2 regions of the Neobacillus oceani genome follow, and region 1 is predicted to be linked to the other one. Evidence: riboswitches for the same ligand, from Rfam matches in the RefSeq annotation. Region 1 holds a riboswitch; the other holds the start of a gene.
What was found. A riboswitch is a leader RNA that binds a small molecule or an ion and turns the genes downstream of it on or off. The one in region 1 is predicted to bind S-adenosylmethionine.
Positions count from the first base shown of each region.

Region 1 (6,959 bases):
CCTGTGACAGGGAAAGATAGGCCGGCGTGTTGTTCCTCTGGATATATAGGTTCTTTTGGCCTTCGATATCGACAAGCGCCTTTACATCATCGGAAAGGTCATTCAGGGATGTGAAAGGTTCGCTTTCGACTGTGTGGCGTTCGAACTGCGTAAAGTTCCACTTATCAATCTTTGTTTTATCGGGCCTTGGCATTGGCAGAGAATCGAGGCTGGCAAAAGCCTTCAGACGCAATTCCTCAAGCCATGCCGGTTCGGCCTTATCTTTTGAAAAAGAGCTGATGAACTCTTTGTCAAAAGGCAAAATGGTTTCAGTAGTCATCTCTAGTCCCCCTAATGCTTATGCTTCTTGGCCGACAGTTTCATCTTCAATGCCAAGCTCTTGCTTGATCCACTCGTATCCTTCCGCCTCAAGGCGCTTCGCAAGTTCCGGTCCGCCCGATTTTACAATACGGCCCTGCATCATAACATGCACATGGTCCGGGGTAATGTAGTTTAGAAGGCGCTGATAGTGTGTAATAATTAAACAACCGAACTCTTCGCCACGCATTTGATTGATTCCTTTGGATACGACCTTCAACGCGTCGATATCCAGACCGGAGTCGATCTCGTCAAGAATGGCAATTTTCGGCTCAAGCATCATGAGCTGAAGGATTTCGTTCCGCTTCTTTTCACCGCCGGAGAAACCTTCATTCAGGTAGCGCTGGGCCATGTCCTGGTCCATTTCAAGGAAGTCCATTTGGGAGTCCATCTGGCGGATGAATTTCATTAATGAAATTTCATTGCCTTCGCCCCTGCGGCTGTTGATGGCTGAACGTAAAAAATCGGCATTGGTTACGCCGCTGATTTCGCTTGGATATTGCATCGCAAGGAAAAGCCCCGCACGCGCGCGCTCGTCAACTTCCATTTCAAGGACGTCATCGCCGTCAAGCGTAATGGAACCACTTGTTATTTCATATTTAGGATGTCCCATAATCGCGGAAGAGAGAGTCGATTTCCCTGTTCCGTTAGGGCCCATGATCGCATGGATTTCCCCGCCTTTTACTTCAAGGTTTACACCCTTCAAAATTTCTTTCCCTTCGATCGAGACATGAAGATCTTTGATCGTTAAAGTTGATCCACCCATATCAATACCTCCGCTACTAATGAGGAAGTCTGCCCGGCTAAATTGCGGAAACTTCCATTCTCATTTTATTCTCATTCCAATCTTATAACAAATCAAATGTGTTAGCAACCCTCTAAACCGAATGTTTCGGCGCTATCGGATTGTCACTGAACCAGGCAGAATGAGAATTTCCCTTTCGATTTTTCAAGGGTATTGTCCCCTTGCCCGGACAGCTTCATGTATACACGCTTTAACAATAGCTTAAAAAAAGCCGAAAAGCCAATGATACGGTCCACTGGCTCTCCGGCTTTCTTCCTATTATATAGTATGTCCATCCCGCAAGAAGGTGTTCCCATCCGGGAGCGCCTTCTTTCAGGGTTTTTTTTCCTAGAAAATTTTCCGCTCTATATCCGCAATCATCCGCTGGCTTTTCACATATTCCCTCTCGCGGCGCTGCTCAACCTCCATCCGCACGTCATGCTTTAGCTTGTACTCCTCGTACCCAACCCCATGAGATCCTTGCATCGCTTTCTCCATCTCGGATGTATACCTCATGTTAAGCTTTTCCACAAATAAAACGTCCTTTCGTTTACCCATTGCGTTTGGTTTTTGTAAAATGGCCATTGACTCTTGCATTGAATTTCTCCGACTTTAAGTGTATACCCTTGGACATTTTATAAAAACAAATTTCCGGACGGTAAAGGGAGGAACTTGTGGAAAAATGTTCCTGTTGGGGGTAGGAATGAAGATAGTATCAATCTCAAAACTCCTTCAAAACTGTCTTCATAGCTCCGATGTTGATTGAGGTCTCTTCCAATTGCCATTACGGAAGGATTATCTTTTTACTGCTTCAGCTGGTTGAGTTCGTCGATTGCTTCCTGGACGAGGGTGACGCCTTGGCTCATGGCAGCGCCGCCGCCGAATGCCGCAGTGACGCCGACTGTTTCAAGAATTTCATCCTCGGACGCCCCTTGGTCAAGGCAGCCTTTCAGGTGATAAATGATACAATATTCATCCTGCGCGTGAAGGGAAACGCCAAGCGCAATCAGGTGCTTGTCCTTTTGGGAGAGGGCGCCTTCCTTAAAGCATTCCTCTGTGAACGCGTTGTACAGGCGCGCTATTTCGGGCATTTTTTTCGTAAAGACGCCAAGGCCAGCTTTATATTCGTATAATGCTTCTTCAGTTGAATTTTTGGGCTCGTGAAAATGTTCCATTTCTTCCACTCCTAACGATTCATTGTCCTCGTTAGTATGAAGAAATGGCCGGGGAAGTATGCGTATTGACGGCAGGCTTCCATCCAAGGATAAACAAAAAACGGCCCCCATTTAGAATGGGGGCCACCAAATTAGAAGTATCACATTTTTCCTAAGGAAAGCCGGTCCGCAAGCCGATTATTCGGATACCGGAACGACTGAGCCTTTGTACTTTTCAAGAATGAAGTCCTGAATTTCCTTGGAGTGCAGGACTTCCAAAAGAGTTTTGATTTTGTCGCTGTTTTCATCGCCTTTGTTGACAGCGATGATGTTGACGTATGGTGAATCAGATTCTTCAATGGCAATTGAATCTTCAATTGGGTTCAGGCCTGTGTCAATTGCATAGTTCGAGTTGATGAGCACTGCATCGCCTTCACCTTGGTTGTAGATTTGCGGCAGAAGCTTTGCTTCGTATTTCGCATCGAATTTAAGGTTTTTAGGGTTTTCAACGATGTCTTCAACAGTCGCTTCAACTTTGTTAACGCCATCTTTCAGCTTGATTAGCCCTTTGCTTTCTAGCATGGAAAGGATGCGGCCATGGTCAGGAACAGAGCTGCTCACAATAATGTGCGCGCCATCTGGCAAATCATCAAGGCTCTTGTATTTCTTGGAATAAACGCCGATCGGCTCAATGTGGACTCCGCCAGCGTTGGCAAAATCATAGCCATTTTCCTTGATTTGAGCTTCAAAATATGGAATGTGCTGGAAGAAGTTAGCATCAAGTTCCTTTGCGTCCAATGCTTTGTTAGGAAGAACATAGTCCGTAAATGTTTTGATTTCAAGGTCGATGCCTTTTTCTTTTAAAATCGGCTTCGCTTCTTCAAGAATCTCAGCATGCGGTACGTTTGTAGCGCCAACAACGAGTTTGTTGTCGTCTTCCTTTTTGTCGCTTCCCGCTTTGTTGTCATCGGAGCTGCCGCAAGCAGCGAGTACGAGGACAAGGGCGAATGTTAAAAGTGTTCCAAGCCATTTTTTCATGTTCTCTTCTCCTTTGTTGTAAGTAAACTATCAGCCGCGCGGACTGAGGGATTTATCTTTTATCCAATTTACGGGTAATCGTATCCCCGATTAATTGAATGATAAAAACAATAATTAGGATGATGATAGTTGCCATAACTGTTACGTCATTGCGGCTTCTCTGGAAGCCTTCAAGGTAAGCAAGGTTTCCAAGTCCTCCAGCGCCAATCGCGCCGGCCATTGCCGTGTAGCTGACAAGGGCGATCGCTGTAACGGTAATTCCGGAAACAAGCGCCGGCATTGATTCGGGCAATAGCACTTTCCAAATAATCGTCCAGGTTGACGCGCCCATTGATTTGGCCGCTTCGATGACACCTTTATCAATTTCACGCAGCCCAATTTCAACCATCCTCGCGTAAAACGGCGCCGAACCGATAATGAGTGCCGGCAATGCGGCATTTTCCCCTATCATGGACCCGACTACGAAAACCGTGAACGGGATGAGCAGGACAATCAGGATGATGAAAGGAATTGAACGGAAGACATTCACAAAAGCTGCAATGATTTTATTAATGAATGCATTTTCCCAAAGGTTGCCCTTCCCAGTAAGGAAGAGAAGCAATCCAAGGATGATGCCGAGGACAAATGTAACTGCAACGGATATGCTCGTCATGTAAAGCGTTTCACGTGTTGCCGCCCACATATTTTCCCAGACGACATTCGGGAAATAGGTTTCAAGCATTCGCAATCACCTCCACGCCTACCTGCTGGGAATTAATATATTCCAGCGCCTTTCCGAGTTCGCTTTCCGGTCCATCAAGATGAAGGAACAGAGTACCGTAGGATCCGCTTTGCGTTTGTGAGATCTTTCCCTGCAAAATATTGGCCGTTATATCAAACTTCCTGATCAAGTTTGTGATAAGAGGCTGTTCAGTCGCCTCGCCGACAAATGTGAGCTGGATGACCTTTCCGGATGGAAGGCGTTCGAGTAGATGCTCTACCGCATCCTTTGTTTCCTCAGGCTCCGTTACCTGCTGGACGAATCGCTTCGTTATTGGCTGCTGTGGATTCTTAAAGACATCCAGCACCGGGCCGAGCTCAACGATTCTTCCGCTCTCCATAACGGCGACGCGGTGGCAGATTTTCCTGATAACATGCATTTCGTGGGTAATCAGGACAATCGTCAAACCGAGCCGCTTGTTAATGTCGACCAACAGGTCAAGAATCGAATCCGTCGTCTGCGGATCGAGAGCGGATGTCGCTTCGTCGCAAAGCAAGACCTTTGGGTTATTCGCAAGCGCCCTAGCAATGCCGACACGCTGCTTTTGCCCGCCGCTTAATTGTGACGGGTACGCATTTTCCCTGCCCTCAAGGCCGACAAGCTTAATTAGCTCATCGACACGCTTTTTGCGCTTCGGCCCCGAAATTCCGGCAATTTCAAGCGGAAACGCGATGTTTTCCCGGACTGTGCGTGACCAAAGAAGATTGAAATGCTGGAAAATCATTGAGATTTCCTGGCGTGCCTTCCTAAGCTCTCTTCCCGAAATTTTCGAGATTTCACGGCCTGCAATCGTTATGGATCCTTCGGTTGGGCTTTCTAGCCTGTTCAGCATCCGGATCAACGTACTTTTGCCGGCGCCGCTGTACCCGATAACGCCGAAGATTTCCCCTTCGCGTATATCGAGATTGACATTATCAACCGCTGTCAGTGTCCCATGTTTTGAAGGAAAGCTTTTTCTGACATTTTTTATCGAAATCATCGAATCACCTTCTTTACACCCATTTACCCATCATGCAGGGCAGCAATCATGCCTTGTTCTATCTAATCCTATCGTTTGAATATACAAAAGGATTCATTCCGAAAAAAGTAAAAAGCCTTTCTGCAACCGGGCAGAAAGGCATAATAAACATTTATCCTTTCTCCCATCTCCCAAAGCGAACGCTTTGTGTGAATTGGCACCATTTCACAGAAATCATCCTGTGACGGTTGCCGGGCTTCATCGGGCACATCCCTCCACCTCTCTTGATAAGAGTAGCTAAGCTATTCAATTAATCACGATTGCTATCGTATCATGGCGAAATTAAGGTGTCAATAAAGAAGTTTTTGAACTAGGGCCGGAAATATCAGGCAGGATTGCACAATGGAAAATCATCTACAATCCCCTAAAAATAAAAACCCGCTCCATAAGAAGAGGGGCTATCTCCTCTTATCTTTACAGGGAGTCTCCCTGCTGGAATTGGCACCGTGCTTTCACCGGTTGCCGGGCATCATTGGGCCATTCCCTCCGCCTCTCTTGATAAGAATTATAAAATTTTTAGAATCTTGCCAAAGATTTAATGAAAGTTTATCTTAATACATAATTCCCGTCAATAGGGAATTTTTTCAAACTCATTTTCCTTTGCCAAAAGAAAGATCGATTCAAGCTTCAGCACAGTGCGGAAAGACGCATCGATATTTATTGCCCGATGATTGAGCAGATCGCGTATTCTTTTCGTGCCGCAAAGCAGTTCGCTGATAGCTTCAGGGCTTCCCGTGATGTTTGCAAGCAAGGGTTTGCTTAGGATCTCACCGTTTGAAACAATCGCCTTACCGTCCCCAAACTCCACAAGAGAACCTCCAATTTGTATATAAACCGTCTGGCTGCTGCCAAATAAAGAATGGATATGCGGCTTTTTATTAAAATTGGCACAGAACCGATGAATCTGCTCAATCATTGTGAATCCCCCCTGCTTACTTAATTCATTTCCGGAAGTAGGAATCCTCCATTATTCGTTCGACAAAATCTTCATAAGCAGGCTTCTTTTGTGTTTTTTTCAAAAAAATCCGCCAAAGCTAAAAGGTAATGCAAAAATTCCGGGGAAATATGTCACATTCCGGCAGCTTTTGGAACCTGGGAAGCCTGGTTTTTTAAAACCTTCCTCCCGAAAACAAGATAGAAGTAAACAGAACTAATTAAGTAAAGGCTTGCGGTTATCGTGAAGACATATGCATAGCCCCAATAGTCGCCGTACCTGACTACGATTCCGGTTGAAACCGGCCCCATAAACGCCCACCCTAAATTGAAAACAGTCTGGTTGATCGAATTGGCCAATCCCTTCATAGAATCGTCAACACGTGACATGATGAGCGAACTTTGAATCGGGTTCCCGGCATTCATGAGCGCCTGCCTGAACAGGAAACCAATCGCGGCTAGCCACAAGTTTTCCGTGTAGGCGGTCAAAAGCAGGAATGGAAGCGACAACAACTGCAGGATAACGACAGCCCTAACCTCCCCGACGCGCTTGACGACCTTGGGCCCGATAATCATAGCAAAAGCGGTTGCCGCCTGGCCAAGTGAAATGATGAATCCGGTCGTCGATGTTGAAGCCGAAAACCGTCCCGCAAAATAAAGATTCAGGTACGGAATGACGAGCCCCGCCCCAAATCCAATCAGCATTTGCGCGATTGCAAAAAGGGCAATGATTTTGAAACCGCTCCAATTAAACGCGGCTTTTTTCCTTCCGGCGTCATCTGTTTGCGATTTTTCCATACGATTGGCGGGGGTCCTGAACTTAAAGGCCGGGATCGCTCCTCCCAAATAAATTGCGGCCCCGATCAACAGAGTGATCCTCAAGCTTTCAAGACTGGTGAAAAAAAGGCCGAAAAA
Region 1 is NZ_CP143543.1:3,451,956-3,458,914, forward strand. It holds gene sufD (Fe-S cluster assembly protein SufD) at 1-319, opposite strand, end outside; gene sufC (Fe-S cluster assembly ATPase SufC) at 338-1,123, opposite strand; gene V1499_RS17560 (hypothetical protein) at 1,490-1,738, opposite strand; gene V1499_RS17565 (carboxymuconolactone decarboxylase family protein) at 1,945-2,316, opposite strand; gene V1499_RS17570 (MetQ/NlpA family ABC transporter substrate-binding protein) at 2,494-3,333, opposite strand; gene V1499_RS17575 (methionine ABC transporter permease) at 3,386-4,054, opposite strand; gene V1499_RS17580 (methionine ABC transporter ATP-binding protein) at 4,047-5,072, opposite strand; SAM riboswitch class I at 5,233-5,345, opposite strand; SAM riboswitch class I at 5,517-5,616, opposite strand; gene V1499_RS17585 (hypothetical protein) at 5,680-6,027, opposite strand; gene V1499_RS17590 (MFS transporter) at 6,180-6,959, opposite strand, start outside.

Region 2 (6,959 bases), 2.2 Mb from region 1:
AGGTGGTCCTGTTCTTCGAGGATATCGCTCGTGAACGTCCTGTTTTTCGAAGCGTGATATTGTTCCTGTATATAATTCAGTTTTTCAGGATTATTCAGCTCCGTGAAATCATTGCGGTCTGCGACGGCTTTAAAGTTTTTTTCATAGAGATCGGATACGATAACCTCATGCCCTGCTGCTGAGAGGGTTTCTACCGCAAGGTCTTTTAAAAATCCATTAAGTGAATTAGGCTCGGGGTGGGCATACACAATAAGAATATTCAATTGTTCTCCTCCTGCTTTTCAAAATAGCACAGTGCCCGCCCATACGTATTTTCCTTTCGCGAGGCCGTTCACGGCATCATAAACATTTCTACAAAAAGGTACAGAATTCCTCTCTGTTTTCTTTCCACCTGCCCGGACTCATGGTGCTGTACGATTCTGAGTAAGGTTATACTCGGCACTCGTTTCTTATAACTCTGCTCTTCTAGATACAAGGCATGTAATCGAGCAACAATTTTATTCTCTTGAAGATGAAATATTTACACTGGAACGCCCCGTAAAAAGATATGCGGGAACCAGGGGAAACTTAAGCTTTTTTTATTTCTTTTACCGGGATATCTGATCATTCCACTAGTTGGCTACTTTTTTGAAATATGTGTATACCTTCTCCATTTTCTTCTCCTGGTTCCCGTTTGGGCTTTCCATGTTCCCGAATTCAAAAAACTTCACTTTCTTGATCCCGACGAAATTGAACAGTGCCCGTTTCATCAGGGTTTTATGAGCGTTGTTTAGCCAGAGAAGTGGATAGTAGGCGGGTCCCTTCATGGTCGACACGCACACCACCGACTTCCCTTTCAGCAGCCCTTCTGGAAAATAGCCTTTTTTATCTTTATAGGCGAAATTAGACGCAAATATTTGGTCAATGTAGCCAAGAAGCATAGCGGGCGGCCTTCCCCACCAAATCGGATAGATGAAGACAATTTTGTCCGCCCAGGCCAGCTGCTGCCTGTATTTTTCCATTCCAGGATCCTTGTGCATATCACGTCTCCGCTTTTGCTCGTTAAACACGAGAAGAGGGTTGAAGCCCTCCTCGTATAAATCGAGGACTTGAATTTCCTTAATGTTTGCATTTTCCTTGCTGCCTTTAAGGACTTTTTGCAAAAAGGAATAATTCAAGCTGTTATGATTGGGGTAAGTAAAGATGATTAACATGTTCAAATGACAGCGCCCCTTTAATTATCATTAGATAACTAAATAATAGCACCAAGGGATTTAATTATCAAATGATAGTTGTTTTTAGATAACAAATTTGTTATCTTTTATGAGAGGTGAGGACAGTGGACAAAAGGGTTCTTTTCCAAAAGGTTGTATCCTTTACAAGTTCCGTTCATCGGGTTAAGAATGAACTGACAAAAAATGTGAAACCCGATTCGATTTCCCAAATTCAATATAACATTCTCGAATATATCGCCGTCAGCCAGCCGGTTACCCCAAGTGAAATCAATGACTGCCAGAACATGTCTATGCCAAACACGAGCCGAGAGCTGAAAAAATTAACCGAAAAAAACTTAATTGAAAAGATTCATGATAGTGTAGATAGGAGAAAACAATTCATCCGTCTCTCCAAAGAAGGCGAAGCCATGATGAATGATGCTTTTGCAACGATTGAAGCACACTTCCAAGAGCGGATACAGCATGCTACGAACGAAGACCTGGAGGAAGTCGAGCGGGCCTTGGATATCCTAAGGGCGAAACTTTTTTTGGATTAATTGAATAACCCTCGTAGAACTACAAGCTGAATTAAAGTCTTCTTGCATTATTAGGCGGGAATTATTTTAATCCAAGCACTAAAAAGGCTTACCCCTAGTCTTTAGACAGGAATCGCACCATGTATATGTTATGACAAAAGCTCTGCCACACTGTCAGTACTCCTATAAAAAGCTAGACCGGATGATTGTTTCATCCAGTCTAGCCTTTAACATTTTTTCACTAAATTCCAGGTGTGGCAGACATCGAAAACGAATAGGCATCCTAAACTAAGTTTTTAGAAGCAAAAGCACCTCTATATCGTGAGGCTGGGTGACGTTTATTTAAACGGTCCTCTCCAAAAAGCTTATTTCTGTAAGTAGTTTGCTCTTCATCCGGATTACGAGCTAATCCACGTTGGCGAAGTACAGGCATTAAATAATCAATGAATTCTTCATACGAACCTGGAATCGTTGAACTAATCACATTAATTCCATCAACTCCCGCCTTCTGCCACTGTTCAAGTTTGTCAGCAATTGATTCTGGAGTTCCCACCACTCTAATCGTTCGGACATGGTATCTGGCCAAATCTTCTACTGTAGGAGTTCGTTTTGGTGTATTTTGCTTCACCCAATTAAAGAAAGTACTCATTCCCTGTGAATCTACATCATCAAGCGGGGTATCCATGCTGACATTCCCTAAATCTATCCCTGCCGCACCTGCCATATGTGCAACCATCATTTCCAAATCTACCTTATTTTCGAGTTCGATTGCTTTACGCTGCGCTTCTTCTTCAGTGTCCCCTATAACAAAGGATAAACCTTGATAAAACTGAAGGTCCTTTCCATCTCTTCCATGTTGAATTGCAATTCGCCGGGTTTCTTCAATCTGCTTACGAGCAATTTCCGGATTCGGTGCTTTGATGAAAACCCCTTCCGCATTTCGAGCCGCAAAGTCGCGCCCAGTCGGTGATGATCCAGCTTGGAAAAGTACCGGCGTCCGTTGCGGTGATGGTGCAACAAGGTGAGGTCCCTCTACCTTATAGCGCTCACCAACATGATTTATTTTATGTACTTTATCTGAATCAGCATAGATTCCACTTTCTTTATCCTTCAAGAGTGCTCCTTCATCCCACGAGCCTTCCCAGAGCTTATATAACACATCGGTATATTCATCCAACCATTTGTAGCGTTCATCGTGCTCAACCATACCATCATAGCCGAAGTTTCGAAAAGCATTATCCAAAAATCCTGTCGTCATGTTCCATGCAATCCTGCCTTTTGAAATATGATCAAGCGTCGATACACGCCGTGCAAAATTATACGGATGTTCTTGTAGTGGAGAGGCCGTAAAAGCTAATCCGAGATTCTTTGTGTGAACGGCCAAAGCTGATAATAGCACCATTGGGTCATTGCTCGGTATTTGCAACCCTTTTTCTACATGATATTTCCATCCACCACGATGATTTCCATATAATCCAACCACATCCGCGAAAAAAATAGAATCAAAGCCACCTTCGTCAAGTCGCTTTGCCAATGATATCCAGAGATCTATATCATTGAAATCCCTCTGGCGACCCTCGTCCTCGCGCCACAATCCATGTAAATTGTGATTGGCTGTATTCATAAGAAATGCAGAAAATGAAAGGGGCTTAGTCATGACTTACTCATCTCCTTCGAAAATGAATTATATGATGTACTCGGCACATACCCCGTCGAATCGCGCTCCTTCGTTATACGCGCTAACCCAATCGCGGATATACAGGCAACCACGTTGACAAGCGCTACAAAGATAGGTGGAACAAGAGCCCCGATATTGGAAAATGAAGAGAACAACACTGGGAATAGTGCACCTCCTATAGCGACAGGAACGTTGTAAGCGATAGCCCCCGAAGTAAAGCGATGTGCCGCCGGGAAAACATCGACTACGGTAAATGGAGCTAGTGCGTAATGGAACCCTACAATCAAACCGAGTATTACGATTCCAAAAATCATACCTCCAGGGACGGTAAACAACCAATAGGCAAAAACAACGAATACAGCGAATACAGCACAACTTGCGATGCGAAATGCTGGTATATAATCAGGGTTTCGACCGACAATCCAGGCGTAGACAGGTACAGACAATCCAAATATGAGCCCCGTAATTCCCATTGTGAGGTTCGCTTCTGTTGGTGCGAATCCACTTACATTCACAAGGTATATTGGCATATATAAAAGCACCATTACAGCGGCTGCATTGTAACCTAAGACATAGATTGATGTAAGAATTAAGCGTTTAGGATCATATTTCAAACTATCCTTAAAAGGTGATGCCGAGATTTCTCCATTTTCCTGTAGTTTTTTGAACACTGGTGATTCGTCTAATCCAGATCGTATAAATAGCGCAATAAGCCCGAGCGGCGCAGCTGAAATAAATAATAGTCGCCATCCCCATTCGTTAAACGCATCACCACCTAACCATACTCCAAGCCCGTAGGCAGCAAACGCCGCAGCTGGATAGCATAAGCAGGTGCCTAACTGAATCAAACCCATTAAAAAGACTTTATTTTTCCTATTAGAAAACTCATAAACATAGGCCGCGGCGCCGACAAATTCTCCACCTGCAGAGATTCCTTGCACAGCCCTGCACGCCATCAAAAGAATCGGAGCGCCGATTCCAATGGCAGCGTATGAGGGGATCAGTCCAATACAAAGCGTCCCTATCGCCATCATGGAAATCGTTAATACAAGGAGTTTTTTACGGCCTATCCTGTCACCAATTGCCCCCATGATGACACCACTTATTGGGCGCAGGAGATATGTGAAACCAAAGGCAAGCAACGAATAAATGAGAGCGTATTCCCCAGCTTCCGAGAATAAGACCAAGGATATGCCGATTGCTGCATAAGAATAGATTGCTAAATCATACCATTCGATAAAGTTGCCAATCGCACCCGATATCACGACTTTTCTAATTGTTTTCTGATCCGGTGCGCTGTTGGTTGACGATGCCAGTTCAGCTTGTTTCATTTTCATCCCTCTTTCAAAAATAATTGAGCTTTGCAACACGCTCTTTCTTACTTGATACTTCATGGTAAATTACCCTGAGGCTCCTAAATGTTCGGGTTTTTTCGTTACAGATGGGTCCTCTATTAGCCTCTTGGTAAAAATAAAATAGGTTGTTAAATGGTCAGGGTGCTAATTTACACTTTTTAACATTTGAGTTTATGCATCTTTGATTCCTCCTACTTATTATCCCTATTTTTCCAATAGCATAACTAGGATATAAAGGCGTGTGAATGTATGGTTTTTTCTAAGAAGCTGATATGGATATAATTAATTGGACAATGACTTTAGGCGTTCCATCTGTTGCCAAGTCCTTATATATACCAAAAAAACCCCTTCCATTAAGGAAGAGGTTTTATAAACAGAGTCTATAGAGTCTACACCCTCCCTTATCTTCCAAGCTAAAATGCTTGCTGGACTTAGCACCTTATCACTGAAATATAATTTGAGTGATGGTTGCTGCAGGATCTCTGGACCAGATTCCTCCCCTGCTCTTAATAAGGAAAATATTCATTTTTTTAAGATTATTCTCATAATAGTTTACTAAAATAATACTGTCAAGTGTTAAACTTTTTTGTTAGATAGAAGTGACCAGCTTTCCCTGTTATTTTTTCCTTCAAAATCCGTTTCAACCAATGTTTCAACGTGCAACTAAATGTAGCTGGGCAGGGAAGCATTTTTCGGTTCAGCCACTTCTCATTTTTTCAAAAAAACTTAAAAGCTCTTTTCCAGCTCATCCACAATCGTACCAATATGGGCGATGGCCTGTTTGATGACGTCAGTTGTGCTCATGTTGAGCCCGGCCATCTTGTACAGGTCGAAGCCGCCCAATGTTCCTCCACGCTTAAGGACCTCTGTCCACTGCTCGCCGACGGAAACCCCTTCCTCCTTGATCCGGTTTGCTACGACAGTGGAAGCGGATGTGCCAATCGAGTAGGTGAACGGATAAAGGCCCATATAATAATGCGGCTGGCGCATCCACGTCAGTTTCGCGCCTTCATCGATTTCGACGGTGTCTCCCCAGAACTCCGATAAAATCGCGCCTTTCGTGTCGCTGATGACACTTGTCGTCAACGGAATCTCCTGGTCTGCCATTTTATACAGCCTTCTCAACAATTCGGCTTCTAGAATATGGGTAACGCAATTATGGTGGTAGCTCATCATCAAGTACATATTCAGCCAGCGGTGCAGCCTCGGGTCATCACGTTTTTCACGAAGGTACTGGACAATTAAATGTTCGACCAAGGTGGACGGCGCCTCGACGAATAACAGAGACCCGCCATTGTTAATGAACTTCTGGTTTTGAGCGGCAAGCGTGAGATGAATGGCGTGTCCGAGCTCATGGCCGAGGAGAATCACATCGAACAGATTGCCTCCCCATGGGTAAAATGAATAGCCATGCACACCATGGACGCCGCCTCCGAATGCGATCATCCTCCGCCCGACGTTATCGCCCCGGTATACCCAGCGGTCCGTGAAAACCTTCCGCATTTGTTCCTGGTATTCAGGTCCGAGCACCCCAACGGCTTCAACGATGATTTCCCCTGCCTCTTCGTAGCTGATGGGCGGATCAAAATCAGGGTCAAGCGGTGCTTTAACATCCGAGAAAAGCAATTTGTCGAGGCCAAGCTGACGTTTCCTTAGGCGCGCATACCTTTGCATATGCGGGGCAAGTTCCTGCTGGAACGTATCGAGCACATCCTCAAAATAGCCTCGGGGAATGCCATCCCCTGAATAAAAGTTGTTGTCCGCCGGCGAGTCATAGTGAAGCAGAAAATCCATCGTCGTTGGATACTGGCGCAGTTTCGCAATCGCCACATTTTTATGTATTTCGTTCTTCAGCGTTTGGGCGAGGCCATGCTGATAGTTCTTCAAACCATTAAACAGCGACTGGTACGCATTCCTGCGCAGCACTGTATCCGGGGACGTTTCGACCTGGGTCATGTACATGAAAAGTGAAACCGGTACTTCTTTTCCATCCTTGTCCTTCACCGGCTCGAACTTCAAGTCTGACGCAGTAATCGTTAAATAAGTAGAGTTCGGTGCATTCAAGGTGCGTCCAAGGGATGACAGCAAACTTTCCATTTCCGGCTTTAGAGAGTGGTCGCGCAGGTTATCGATTTTCTCGAGGAACCGGTCATACGTGTGCAGGCCGCTTTCCTCTTCTTTGTAGGTTTGCAGGGTA
Region 2 is NZ_CP143543.1:1,271,221-1,278,179, reverse strand. It holds gene V1499_RS06465 (NAD(P)H-dependent oxidoreductase) at 1-263, opposite strand, end outside; gene V1499_RS06460 (NAD(P)H-dependent oxidoreductase) at 612-1,193, opposite strand; gene V1499_RS06455 (MarR family winged helix-turn-helix transcriptional regulator) at 1,319-1,750, shown strand; gene V1499_RS06450 (LLM class flavin-dependent oxidoreductase) at 2,013-3,386, opposite strand; gene V1499_RS06445 (MFS transporter) at 3,383-4,801, opposite strand; SAM riboswitch class I at 5,161-5,278, opposite strand; gene V1499_RS06440 (M3 family metallopeptidase) at 5,489-6,959, opposite strand, start outside.
Region 2: linked by a shared signal. The riboswitch ahead of V1499_RS06445 (MFS transporter) and the one ahead of V1499_RS17580 (methionine ABC transporter ATP-binding protein) in region 1 are both predicted to bind S-adenosylmethionine.